DNA from 4 places in the Abyssisolibacter fermentans genome. Region 4 is predicted to be linked to each of the others. Evidence: riboswitches for the same ligand, from Rfam matches in the RefSeq annotation. Region 4 holds a riboswitch; each other region holds the start of a gene.
The links. Region 4 has a riboswitch for cobalamin ahead of cobT (nicotinate-nucleotide--dimethylbenzimidazole phosphoribosyltransferase). Riboswitches for the same ligand answer to the same signal wherever they lie in the genome.

Region 1 (3,208 bases), on a different contig from region 4:
AACTATTACATGGATGTATTTGCATTCTGGAACTTTAGCTAATAACTGGATTAAATATGTTCAAGTATTACCAGCAGGATTAGCTTTTAGTTACATATTATATAAAAAAGATGTTGAGCATAGTATCTTAACTCATATGGTATTTAATATATCAGCCTTTTTTATTACATTTATTTTTTTGAAACTTAATTTTCTTAGAGTCTAAATGAAAAAGCCTGAGTTAGTATTAGACTCAGGCTTTAGTGAGGTTTTTAATGAGTGCTTACTTATATATAAATGTGGAAATTTCCTTTTTAAAAATATTATCTTATTCTGCTTCTTGAGTATTTAAAGAATCTTTTAGGTGCTGGATATATAAGTCTTGAACTCCTTCTATTTGACCTAAACCTTTTATTATTGGTTCTACTTTATAACCTTTGCTTTCTAAAATCATTTTCCATGAATCTTCTTCGTCTCCTGCCATGTCATTCTTTGCATGATCACCAGCTACTACCATTAGTGGCATTAAGTAAATTTTCTTGTAATTCTTATCTTTTGTAATATCTAATAGTGTATCTAATGATGGATAACCTTCTACAGTTCCGATATAAATATTATCATAGCCTTTATATTTGAATGTGTAATCTAAGCACGCATATGCTGAATTTGAAAAATGATGTGTACCATGTCCCATGAAGAATAATGCTTCATCTTCTTTAAGTGTTGGGATTTCTTTTGAAAGTACATCAACTAAATTCATGTAATCTTCAGGACTTGTTAACAAGGGATTACCAAATGTTATTTTTTCGAATTTATCTTTATAATTGTTAACTAATTCAAGGGTGTCGTGGTATTCAGCTCCATTCATTACATGTAGTGATTGAATGAGTACTTCACCATAGCCTTCACTTACAAGTTTTTCTAGTGCTTGCTTTACATTATCTATTTCTAAACCATCTCTTTTTTTCAGTTTGTTAATTATAAACTGAGATGTAAATGCTTTTTTGAAATCATAATCAGGAAATGCTTTTGCTATTTTTGCTTCTGTTGCTTCTATTGTTAATTTGCGTGTTTCATTGTGGCTTGTACCAAAGCTGACTACAAGTACTGCTTTTTTGTTTGGGTCACATTTAGAAACCTCTTTTTCATTATTTTGCTCTGTTCCTGTTGTTTTAGAATTAGAACAACCTGCTAGTAAACTAAAAGATAAAACTGAAACTAATAATAATAATAATAACTTTTTCATGTGTAACACTCCTCTTATATTAATATTTATTAGGGCAAAAATTATTTATTTGCCCTAATATAAATGGTAGGGGTTACTTCGTAGGGAACAACATAAAAAAACCGCCATAAAGGCGGTATTATAGACATAGTTAGTTTAGACTAAAATGCTATACTATACTTCCCACCGAAGTATGATTGTATATTTTCATAAAGGTAGGTCTTCCGACTCTTACTTATAGCTTGAATATCGCCTTCCCAAAATAATTCAGTGGCATTTTGATATCAAACAAGTAATTACGGCAGCGGGGGCTGTGCAAGAATTTCACTTGACTTCCCTTTTAATCACATTTATTATGTGAGCCTTTTGAAATATTTGTGTTCTGTTCGTTAATAGTATAACATCAAATAAGAGTAATGTCTACGAGTAAGTTAATAATTTATCAATATAATTTTATTTACAATAATAGTTTAATGTGCTATACTGAAATTAACAATAGAATATTGGCTAAGAGAATAGGAGAGCCGTTTCAAATTTTTCCATTAACTATGGGGAATATTTGTGACGGCTTTTTTGCTTATATAAATATTCTTAATACCATAAGTGGAGGGGTTTTATATGTATGATGTTGCTGTGATTGGAGCAGGTGTAATAGGAACTTTTATTGCAAGAGAATTATCTCGATATGATTTGAAAATTGTAATAGTTGAAAAAGATAATGATGTTGCAAATGGAACTACTAAGGCAAATAGTGCTATTGTTCATGCGGGTTATGATGCAGATTATGATAGCTTAAAAGGAAAACTTAATGCTTTAGGAAACTCTATGTTTGACAAAGTTTGTAGTGAACTGGATGTACCTTTTAAAAGAATAGGTTCTTTAGTTTTAGGATTTGATGATGAAGATATGAAAACCTTAGATAAATTATATAAAAATGGATTGAAGTTAAATATACCAGATTTAAAAATATTAAATGGTGATGAAGCTAGAGCTTTAGAACCAAACATTAGTGAAAATGTTGTTGGAGCTTTACAAGCGCCTACTGCGGGTATAGTTGGACCGTGGGAGCTTGCTGTTGCTTTAGCTGAGAATGCAGTTGAAAATGGTGTTGAAATAAGATTGAACAATGAGGTGAAAAACATCAATAAAACAACTGATGGTTATAAAATCACTACTAATGATGGTGAAATAGATGCAAAATATGTTATAAACTGTGCTGGTGTATATGCGGATAAAATAAATGCTATGGTAGCAGAGCCAGAATTTAAGATTACTCCGAGAAAAGGTCAATATTATTTATTGGATAAGAGTGCAGGAAATCTGTTTAACTCTGTAATATTCCAATGCCCTACTAAATTAGGCAAGGGTGTACTGATAACACCTACTGTTCATGGTAATTTGTTAGTAGGTCCTGATTCACAGGATATTGATGATAAAGAAGATATAAGTACTACATCTGATAGAATGAATCTTGTAAGAGAATATGCTGCTAAATCATGTGATAACATTCCGTTTAATCAAGTAATAACATCTTTTGCAGGGTTAAGAGCTGAACCAACGGGTGGAGATTTCATAATTGCTGAGGCTAAAGATGCAAAAGGATTTATAAATGTTGCAGGAATTAAATCACCTGGATTATCTGCATCTCCTGCTATTGCAGATTATGTTGTAAAATTATTATTTGATATTACTGGTGATATTAAAGAGAATAAAAACTTTAATCCTGTTAGAAGACCAGTGATAAGATTTATGGAGCTTACTGATGAACAAAAGGCTGAGGTAATAAAGAAGGATTCAAGATATGGAAGAATAATATGCAGATGTGAAAATATCACAGAAGGAGAAATAGTAGATATAATCCAAAGAAAAGTTGGAGCTAGAACTGTTGATGGAGTTAAGAGAAGAGCAAGACCAGGTATGGGAAGATGTCAAGGCGGATTCTGTGGTCCTAGAGTTATGGAGATATTAGCTCGTGAGTTAGATGTTGATATTTCAACTATTGTT
Region 2 (3,208 bases), on a different contig from region 4:
ATTTTTCCATATTATAACCCCATGATTTCCTTAACCTTAGCAATATCTAAGTTTTCCCTGATTAAATCAGCTAGTTTATCATATTCTCTATTTTTATAATCATTATAGCTGATATCATTTTCTTTTAGCTCTAGCCCCTTCTTCTCCATTAGATGCTTTATAATGGCTTTTCTAAACTCATCATTTTCAAAAATACCATGTAGGTATGTTCCAACAACATTACCTTTTTTATTAACAGCACCGTCATTTCTGCCATCTTCTAGTGTTATAAATGGCTTAGTATCTGAGGATAAAGTTGTTTGACCCATGTGTATTTCATATCCACATACATTAGTATCTTTGATATCCTTACACATCTCTAGTTCTTCATTAATAATGCCTGATATCTGTTTAGTTTCTTTAGTTGCAGTTATTATTGTATTTGTATTTAATAATCCAAGACCATTAATTTTATTTGTATTAGATTCAATACTATCTGGATCAGTTATCGTTTGTCCTAATATTTGATAACCGCCGCAAATCCCTATAACAGGTATACCTTTTCTATGTAATTTGTATATAATCCTATCGAATCCAGTGTCATATAAATATCTCATATCTTTTATGGTATTCTTGCTGCCAGGTATTATCAATAAATCTATATTTTCAAAATCATCAGAGTTCAATATATATTTTACATTTATGCCGTGCTCTAATTCCAAAGGCGTAAAATCACTAAAATTTGATATATAAGGGAGCTTTATTACTCCTATATTTATATCTCCTTTCCCTTTGTCTCTAAATCTTTCTGTAACACTATCTTCATCATCAATGTTTAAATCTATATAAGGTATTACTCCTAAGCAAGGTTTATTTATCTTTTCCTCCAGCATTCTAACTCCAGGCATCAAGATGTCAACATTTCCTCTGAATTTATTGATTACAAAACCTTTAACTCTTTCCTGTTCTTCTTTACTTAAAAGCATTAATGTTCCATAAATTGATGCGAACACTCCTCCTCTGTCTATATCTCCTATTAATAAAACAGGAGCATCAACCATCTCTGCCATTCCCATATTAACAATGTCATTGTCTCTTAAATTGATTTCTGCTGGACTACCCGCACCCTCTATTACTATTAAGTCAAATTTTTCATCTAAATTGTTATATGCATCTAATACACATTTTTTTAGTTCTGGCTTCTTTTTATAATAATCAAAGGCTTTCACATTTCCATGTACTTCCCCATTTATTATAACTTGACTTCCTACATCACTTGTAGGTTTTAGTAAAATAGGATTCATATCAACAGTAGGCTCTATACCTGCTGCTTCTGCCTGTACTACTTGAGCTCTTCCCATTTCTTTTCCGTCCTTAGTCACAAATGAATTTAAAGCCATATTTTGAGATTTAAATGGTGCAGTTTTATAACCATCTTGTACTAAAACTCTACACAAACCTGCTGTCAAAATACTCTTTCCAACTGAAGAACCTGTACCTTGAAACATAATATTTTTAGCCATTATATCCACTCCAATTTAATATATTGTCTAGTCATGTTTTAATAATAAACGATATTCTATACACTTGTTTTCTTTATGAAAAAATCTGGATTTTCTGCTTTAAAAAAACACATAAAGCTAATATGTGTTATAAAAATCAACACACTTCCCACCGAAGTAGTTGTAGCTTTAATATTAAAGGCAGGTTTCCTGGCTTATAGATCATCTTACTTTCTTACCTTCCCAACAAGGCTGTTAGTGGTGTAAAGATTTCATCCCTATTTACAGTAGCGGGGGCTGCAGAGGCTTTCAACCTCTTTCCCTCTTAGCTTAATAATAAGTAATAAGCACCTTTAATTTTATTTAGTTTTACTGATTGTATACAATATCTATTAACTATTATATCATTTTATTTCTCAATCTCAATAGATTTTTGATTTGCGCACTGTTGTCTATTTATATGTTAAGGTAATAATTAAGAATTTTAACATACTAACACTACATTTATTAGAACAAGAGAAAATACTAAAATGTATTTTACTAAAGTATTTTCTAGTATTTCTCATATGTTTTATAGTTGTTTATATATTTTTAATACATTGTTGTTTAGAAAATAATCATGCATACCTTTTATCCATGTATAGTCATAATTTTTTTCTTTGTACATATTACTTAGTTTTGATATTTTAGTATCTATATCATAAAAATTTATTAAATTACTAATATTATAGACTATTACATTTTTATCTTCATAAACTATATAATCTATAAGCTGTTTATTCTTATAGTATTTATCTTCAATTTTTATAAAATGATTTTTTTCTGAAATTTCTTTTTTATAAAAACCTTGAAGATACAAAACAGGAAAAAATGTCGTATCAATACCATTATCCGTATAGTTAATTCCAATAGTTGTCATATTTTTAATAGTATAAGGTGGATCAATTGTTACAAAATCTATTTTTTCAGTTAAGTGATATTTTGAAAATGTGGGGACATACGAAAAATTCGGATCAACAAATTCTTTATCAACATTCATATTTATTTGTAAATTAAGTTGCTCTACATTGTATCCATCAACAACTATTTTTTCTGGCTCTTCTCTATTAAATATTATAGCTATACTTATTACTAGCATTAAAGTTATGAGTAATCCCATTTTAACTTTTTTATTCATTTTTCCTCCTAATTTAAATTGATTTAACATTCTTATATTAATTTACAACTTATATTATATCATTATTTTGTAATATTGTAATTTTTTTCTTTATTTTTACATTAAAAAAAGGTCTATTCAAAACCTTTTTTTCTATATTATTTATTGGTATATATACAGTTTGTTATGTACTTACAAAATATAAATTTAACCTTGATTATTCATATAACTTTGAATAGTGTGCCGTATAATTTTGAATTACTGGGTTTAATTAAACAATCCATATTTTAATAATTTTTGTGCATCTGAAAATACATCATCTTCTGTGCTTCCTAGTATTACAGCTAGTACATTTTTGTCTCCTTCTTTCGCAGTTGCTATTAAACAATAACCCGATTCATCTGTATGTCCAGTTTTAAAGCCTGTAGCTTCTTTCATGTACCACTTACTATCTTCTTGAATCAACATATTTGTATTAATCCAGTCTCTAAATTTAGCATCACGTTTATTAAATTGTTTCCAATCTTTTATTACAAGTTTATCTGTTTTAACAACATTACATAAAAATTCG
Region 3 (3,208 bases), on a different contig from region 4:
TGCAAAGCTCAGATGATCCTACTAAAACATTAGAAGATATAAAAAATACTATTGACGAAGATACCTATAGACTACTTAAAAGTAAAGGTAACGATAAAACTGCTATAAACCAAGCCATTGAAGGAATGAAAAAAGAAATAGACAATCAAAGCCAACAAGCATTAGATCGATTACAAGCTGGAAAGCAAGAACTTGATGATGCAAACAAAGAAGCCAACAGCGTTCTATCAATGAACCTAGGAATAACCACGAATGTAAAACTAGGCATCAAATCAACTACTGAGTTAATGGATGTCATTGCAGATATTACCTATGACATAACTAAAGCAGGATATGAAATCAGTAAAAAACAAATAGCAATGCTTGTTGAAAAAAACTATTATGAAGTTTTAAAAATGAAAAAAATAGCTAACGTAAAACAAAAATCCTTAGATAGAGCAAACGGTCAATTTGAAATTATAAAAAATGCTTATGATGAAGGTTTAAGGGCTAAAGATGATTTATTACTAGCAAAATCACAAGTAGAACTTATGAAAGCAGATTTAGAAAAAGCTATATCGGATGAAAAAAATGCTAAAATTGATTTAAAAAACACCTTAAATATCCCATTAGATGCCAACATAACTATAGCCGAAGTAAATTTGTCCGCTGAAAATATACCTTCTTTAGAAGATGGAATTAAGCAGGGATTAGAAAAAAGACTTGAAATTCAACAGGCAATGGGACAATATATAATTGACAGCCTGAATCATGAATTAACTGCTAGAACATATCCTGATATAACAAATCAATACAAAGAAGCTTTATATAAAAAAGAATATTCAAATATAAACCTTGAAATTCAGAAAAAAGAGGTAGAAGCTGATATAAGAAAGTCTTATGAAACAATGGTAGCGACAGGCAAAATGTATGAACATGTGAGAAATAGCGTTGAGCAAATGCAGGCAAATCTACAAATAGCAACTTATAGATATAATGAAGGTATAGGCTATGGTAGTTCAAGCCTTAAATCAATAAATTCCGAGGAATTAGGAGGCACTATAATGGAAGTCCTATCAGCCAGCGAGAAATTAGCTGAAGTTGAAGAAAAAGTTGTTGAAATAGAACATGCTAAAAATCTCAGCATAACTAAATACCTTAATTCCATTGGACAATATTAGTAAAAATAGATTAAATATAACTCAAAACCTCTTGCAAATATATCATAATCCTTGCAAGGGGTTTTTATTTTAAAAGGAATAAAAGATATTCTGATTAATTTCTTGACGTTATATTTCTTTTAATATATACTTTGAGAGAACGATTTCTTAATTAGTAATTCTTACAATTTCATAGGTATTATTGGTGTAAAAATAAAATTATATAATTTTATTATTTACTTAATAGGGAAGTTTGGTTTAATTCCAACACGGTCCCGCCACTGTAATGGATAGTGTCTTGTTGCAACCACTGTACTAAAATGTATGGGAAGGTATAAGATACGTTGATTCCTAAGTCAGGAGACCTGCCAATAATAAGGGCACTAATTATTACTCACGAGGATGAGCAAGTGTTAAATTTCAGTAGAATAGTTTTTCAACTTTGTTTTAGTCACCCCTTTTCTAAATGAAAGGTTTATAGTTGTGAGTAAACTAGCCATTTTTGTGCTAGTTTTTTGTGTTCTGTATATTTCCAGTAGATCTAATAGTAGATGTTCAAAAAATAATAAGTGATGGTGAAAAAGATGGAGAAAAAAGTTTATAAATTTTTATTAATTAATTTAGGAATAACAATAATGGCAGTAGGACTATACTATTTCTTGATACCTGCAAATTTAGCTGTTGGTGGAATAACAGGACTTGCAATGGTTATAAATCATTTATTTCCATATATTCATATTGACATTATTATGTTTATCTCAAATATTATACTATTCACACTTGCGTTTTTAATTATTGGTAAAGATTTTGGTGGTTACACTATTTATTGTAGTTTTTTACTAACGGGTATGATATCATTTTTAGGAAAAATATCACCTCTTACAAAACCACTTGTAGATGATATCTTACTGAATCTAATTTTTGGTATATTAATTCAAGGCATTGGAATGGGGATTGTGTTTTTTCAAAATGCATCTACTGGTGGTACAGATATTGTTGCAAAGATTATAAATAAATTTACAAATATTGAAATTGGCAAGGCGTTGTTACTATCTGATTTCTTAATAACTCTTTCAGCAGGCTTAGTTTTTGGTATAAAATTAGGATTATACGCTTTATTAGGCATTATAACTAATGCTCTATTAATAGATAAGTTTATTGCCCAATTAAAAGCAAAAATAAATGTTGTTGTTGTAAGTAATGAAAATAGTAAAATAAATGACTTTATTATTAATGAACTTGAAAGAGGTACTACTCTTTATAAAGCGGTTGGAGGCTTTTCAAACAATAATAAAAACATCATTAATGTTGTATTAAATAGAAGAGAATACATACAATTGAAAAATTATATAAAATCAGTTGATCAACATGCTTTTGTATCTGTACATTATGTTCATGAAGTTTTAGGTGAAGGCTTTGATTTAGCGTTAAAAAATCTATAATATAAAAAATGGGCGTCTCAAAATAATCTTAGACATCCATTTTTTTATCTGCTTCACTCAAACATTTTTTCAATATATTTAGTATCAAAATCTTTATCTAATCTATAAGTTTTACTATATCGTTTTTTATTAAGTTCTTCATTAAATATGATTTGAATATACATATCACCAAGTATTTCAACTGAAATTTCAAGTTGATTGCTTTTAGAGAAAAAAATCATATATGTTTTACCACTGTACTTTAAGTAATCTTTATACCATACTCTTTTATATTTGCGAGTAAACAGAAAATTATATAACTCATCTATCTTAGCTTTATCGTTTATAGTTATTGCACTATTACAAAACGCACCATTTTTATCTAATACCATTTGATTTATTACTATTCTATCAAATTTAATATCAGACGCTTTATCAGTCATTCTCTGAGGTATTTGATAATAAGCTATTGTCATTACGATTATTAAAAATACAATTAGAAATATTTTTTTCATTGTTTCCATTCTATTATACCAAAATATACGTATTACACCCCTTTTTCATATTTTTCTATTCCTTGTTCATTATAACATTAAATCGTTGTCTAATTTTGTAATTTTTAAGAATGGATTCTATTATATTTTGTAC
Region 4 (3,208 bases):
GATGTGAGATATATCGTACTTCAGGGACTTTGAATACAAAACAACTTAGGAATATTATTAAATATGTTAAACTTTGTTAACAAAAGGCATAATTTCAATAATAATGAATCATAAAATGTTATAATTTATATTGGATGAATACTACTAAAAATAAGAACAAAACAAATGTTAAGGAGGAACTGCTTATGAATTTTAAGAGAGTAGCTAATTATGACCCAGATATTATGAATGCTTTAACTGACGAGATAAATCGTCAAAAAAATGGTTTGGAATTAATTGCGTCTGAAAATCTTGTATCAGAAACTGTTATGGAAGTTATGGGTAGTCATTTTACTAATAAGTATGCAGAAGGTTATCCAAATAAAAGGTATTATGGCGGTTGTGAATTTGTTGATAAAGTTGAAACTATTGCAATTAATAGATTAAAAGAGTTATTTGGGGCAGAACATGCTAATGTTCAACCTCATTCGGGTTCAAATGCAAATTTCGGAGTATATTTTTCAATCTTAAAGCCTGGAGATAAAGTCTTAGGTATGAATCTTAGTCATGGTGGGCATTTAACACATGGTAGTCCTGTAAATATGTCGGGTGCGTTTTTTGATTTTGTTGCTTATGGAGTAGATAAAGAGACAGAGAGATTAAATTATGATCAAATAAGAGATTTAGCAAAGAAAGAAAGACCAAAGCTTATAGTTGCTGGTACTAGTGCGTATCCAAGAATAATAGATTTCAAAAAATTTAAAGAGATAGCTGATGAAGTAGGAGCATATCTAATGGTAGATATGGCTCATATAGCAGGTTTAGTAGCTGCTGGATTACATCCAAGTCCAGTTCCATATGCTGATTTTGTTACAACTACAACTCACAAAACATTAAGAGGTCCTAGAGGTGGAGCAATATTATGTAAAGAGAAATATGCAAAACAAATTAACAAAGCAATATTCCCTGGTATTCAAGGTGGACCGTTAATGCATGTTATAGCAGCAAAAGCAATAAGCTTCAAAGAAGCTTTACAACCTGATTTTGTAGAGTATCAAAAGCAAGTTGTAAAAAATGCTGAAGTTCTAGGTAAAGAATTAATTAACAGAGGATATAAATTAGTTACTAATGGAACTGACAATCATCTAATATTAATAGACTTAAGAAATAAAAACTTAACAGGTAAAGAAGCTGAGAAGAAATTAGAAGCTGTAAAAGTTACAACAAACAAAAATACTATACCTTTTGATCCACAAAGTCCTTTTGTAACAAGTGGTCTTAGAATAGGTACTCCAGCTGTCACTACTAGAGGACTTAAAGAAGATGACATGGTAGAAGTTGCTCAAATCATAGATGACACATTAATGGATAAAAAAGATATTAAACTAATAGAAAAGCAAGTATTAGATATATGTAATAGAAATTCTATATATTAGTTGCAGTGCGGACATAATTGTTGTATACTTAAAATTAATAAAAATAAAAATTATCCCTGATTATTCGCATAACTTTGAATAATCTGGGATTAGTTATGTAGGTGCCTTAATAATAAGGAGAATAGGGAATGAAGTGAAAATCTTCAACGGTCCCACCACTGTAAGGCGGAGCAATGTAAAATATATCACTGGATATTCTGGGAAGATTTACAGAGCTGTGAAACCGAGTCAGGAGACCTGCCTATAGTAACTTTATATTTGTGAATAATGGCAAAGTTCATGGTTTATTTGATGTGTTCAAATGAGTCATGAACTTTTTTTCTCCTAAAAAACCTACATGAAAAAAGGAGGAATTATCATGAAAATATTAGAAGAAACATTAAAAAAAATCAAACCATTAGATAATAAAGCTATGGAAGAAGCAAGAATAAGAGTAGATAACTTAATAAAGCCAAAAGGAAGTATGGGAAAACTAGAAGACATTGCAATACAATTATCTGGTATAACAGGTCAATTACATCCTAAGGTTGACAATAAATCTATTATAATTATGTCAGCAGATCATGGAGTTTGTGAAGAAGGAATAGCTTCCTGTGACCAATGTGTAACAGTTATGCAAACAAATAATTTTACCAAAGGTTTAACGGGAGTAGGAGCGTTGGGTAAATATGCTGAGGCTGAATTAGTAGTTGTTGATATTGGAATTAAACAGGATATGGATAATCCAAAGGTTATTAATAGGAAAATTAGAAAGGGAACTAGTAATTTAAAAAAAGGACCTGCCATGAGCAGAGATGAAGCAATAAAATCTTTAGAAATAGGTATAGAAATGGCTATTAATGAAATTAATAAGGGAAAGAACATTCTTGGCACAGGCGAAATGGGAATAGGTAATACCACACCTAGTACTGCAATATTATGTGTTATAGGAGGATATAGTCCTGAAGAAGTTACAGGAGTTGGAGCAAATTTACCGAAAGAAAAGTTGGCTAATAAAATGGAAGTAATAAAAACTGCTATAGAGGTTAACAAGCCAGATCCTAAGGATGCAATAGATGTATTAGCAAAAGTTGGCGGTTTTGAAATAGGTGGCATGGCAGGTGTAATGCTAGCAGGAGCGGCTAATAGTATACCAGTAGTTGTAGATGGATTTATTTCAACAGCAGCAGCTATAATTGCATGTACTTTAGAGCCTAATGTAAAAGGTTACTTAATACCTTCTCATAAATCTAATGAAAAGGGTGCGAAGCTTGCATCAGAGCTTTTAGATTTCAAACCTATGTTAGATATGGATATGCGATTAGGAGAAGGAAGCGGAGCAGCACTAGCCTTTGGAATAATAGAAGCAACTACATATATGAATAAAGAAATGATTACTTTTGATGAGGCAGGCATAAATCCAGCTTAGAGTTTTATTTGTGATGAACTAGTTTTAGTGGTATTGGTTAAGTATTTATAGACTTATGATGGAGATATTAACTAAAATTCAATATAAATTTAGTAGAAATAATTAAGCCTGATTATTCAAAGTTATATGAATAATCAGGTTTTTAATTATTGCTTTACATATAAATATTATATATTACATATGGAATTGACTGTTTTAATTAATAATGTTAAAATTTAAAAAAATACATTATAATACAAGAAACTAATGTTTTTATTTGTCTAGTTACATATTGTTAATTAATGTATCAAATTAAGGAGAGAACATTATGTTACAGAAAATAGCTACAACAATTATTTTTACTATAGTTATTATCTGCTTATTATCAGGATGCCAGAATAATAAC

Region 1: it holds a riboswitch for cobalamin, as region 4 does, so the genes downstream of both, AYC61_RS19420 (sirohydrochlorin cobaltochelatase) here and cobT (nicotinate-nucleotide--dimethylbenzimidazole phosphoribosyltransferase) in region 4, are expected to answer to the same signal.
Region 2: it holds a riboswitch for cobalamin, as region 4 does, so the genes downstream of both, AYC61_RS06400 (cobyric acid synthase) here and cobT (nicotinate-nucleotide--dimethylbenzimidazole phosphoribosyltransferase) in region 4, are expected to answer to the same signal.
Region 3: it holds a riboswitch for cobalamin, as region 4 does, so the genes downstream of both, AYC61_RS16885 (YitT family protein) here and cobT (nicotinate-nucleotide--dimethylbenzimidazole phosphoribosyltransferase) in region 4, are expected to answer to the same signal.

Annotation. Positions count from the first base shown of each region.
Region 1 covers NZ_LOHE01000108.1:1,179-4,386, forward strand. Annotated here, with positions in the region: gene AYC61_RS19415 (type II CAAX endopeptidase family protein) at 1-205, shown strand, start outside; gene AYC61_RS19420 (sirohydrochlorin cobaltochelatase) at 308-1,225, opposite strand; cobalamin riboswitch at 1,402-1,586, opposite strand; gene AYC61_RS19425 (NAD(P)/FAD-dependent oxidoreductase) at 1,823-3,208, shown strand, end outside.
Region 2 covers NZ_LOHE01000040.1:20,166-23,373, forward strand. Annotated here, with positions in the region: gene cbiB (adenosylcobinamide-phosphate synthase CbiB) at 1-10, opposite strand, end outside; gene AYC61_RS06400 (cobyric acid synthase) at 12-1,502, opposite strand; cobalamin riboswitch at 1,665-1,851, opposite strand; gene AYC61_RS06405 (hypothetical protein) at 2,053-2,658, opposite strand; gene AYC61_RS06410 (D-alanyl-D-alanine carboxypeptidase family protein) at 2,905-3,208, opposite strand, start outside.
Region 3 covers NZ_LOHE01000085.1:35,549-38,756, reverse strand. Annotated here, with positions in the region: gene AYC61_RS16890 (TolC family protein) at 1-1,160, shown strand, start outside; cobalamin riboswitch at 1,326-1,526, shown strand; gene AYC61_RS16885 (YitT family protein) at 1,712-2,581, shown strand; gene AYC61_RS16880 (hypothetical protein) at 2,635-3,075, opposite strand.
Region 4 covers NZ_LOHE01000068.1:109,199-112,406, forward strand. Annotated here, with positions in the region: gene AYC61_RS12455 (thioredoxin family protein) at 1-80, shown strand, start outside; gene AYC61_RS12460 (serine hydroxymethyltransferase) at 186-1,415, shown strand; cobalamin riboswitch at 1,499-1,674, shown strand; gene cobT (nicotinate-nucleotide--dimethylbenzimidazole phosphoribosyltransferase) at 1,774-2,823, shown strand; gene AYC61_RS12470 (hypothetical protein) at 3,131-3,208, shown strand, end outside.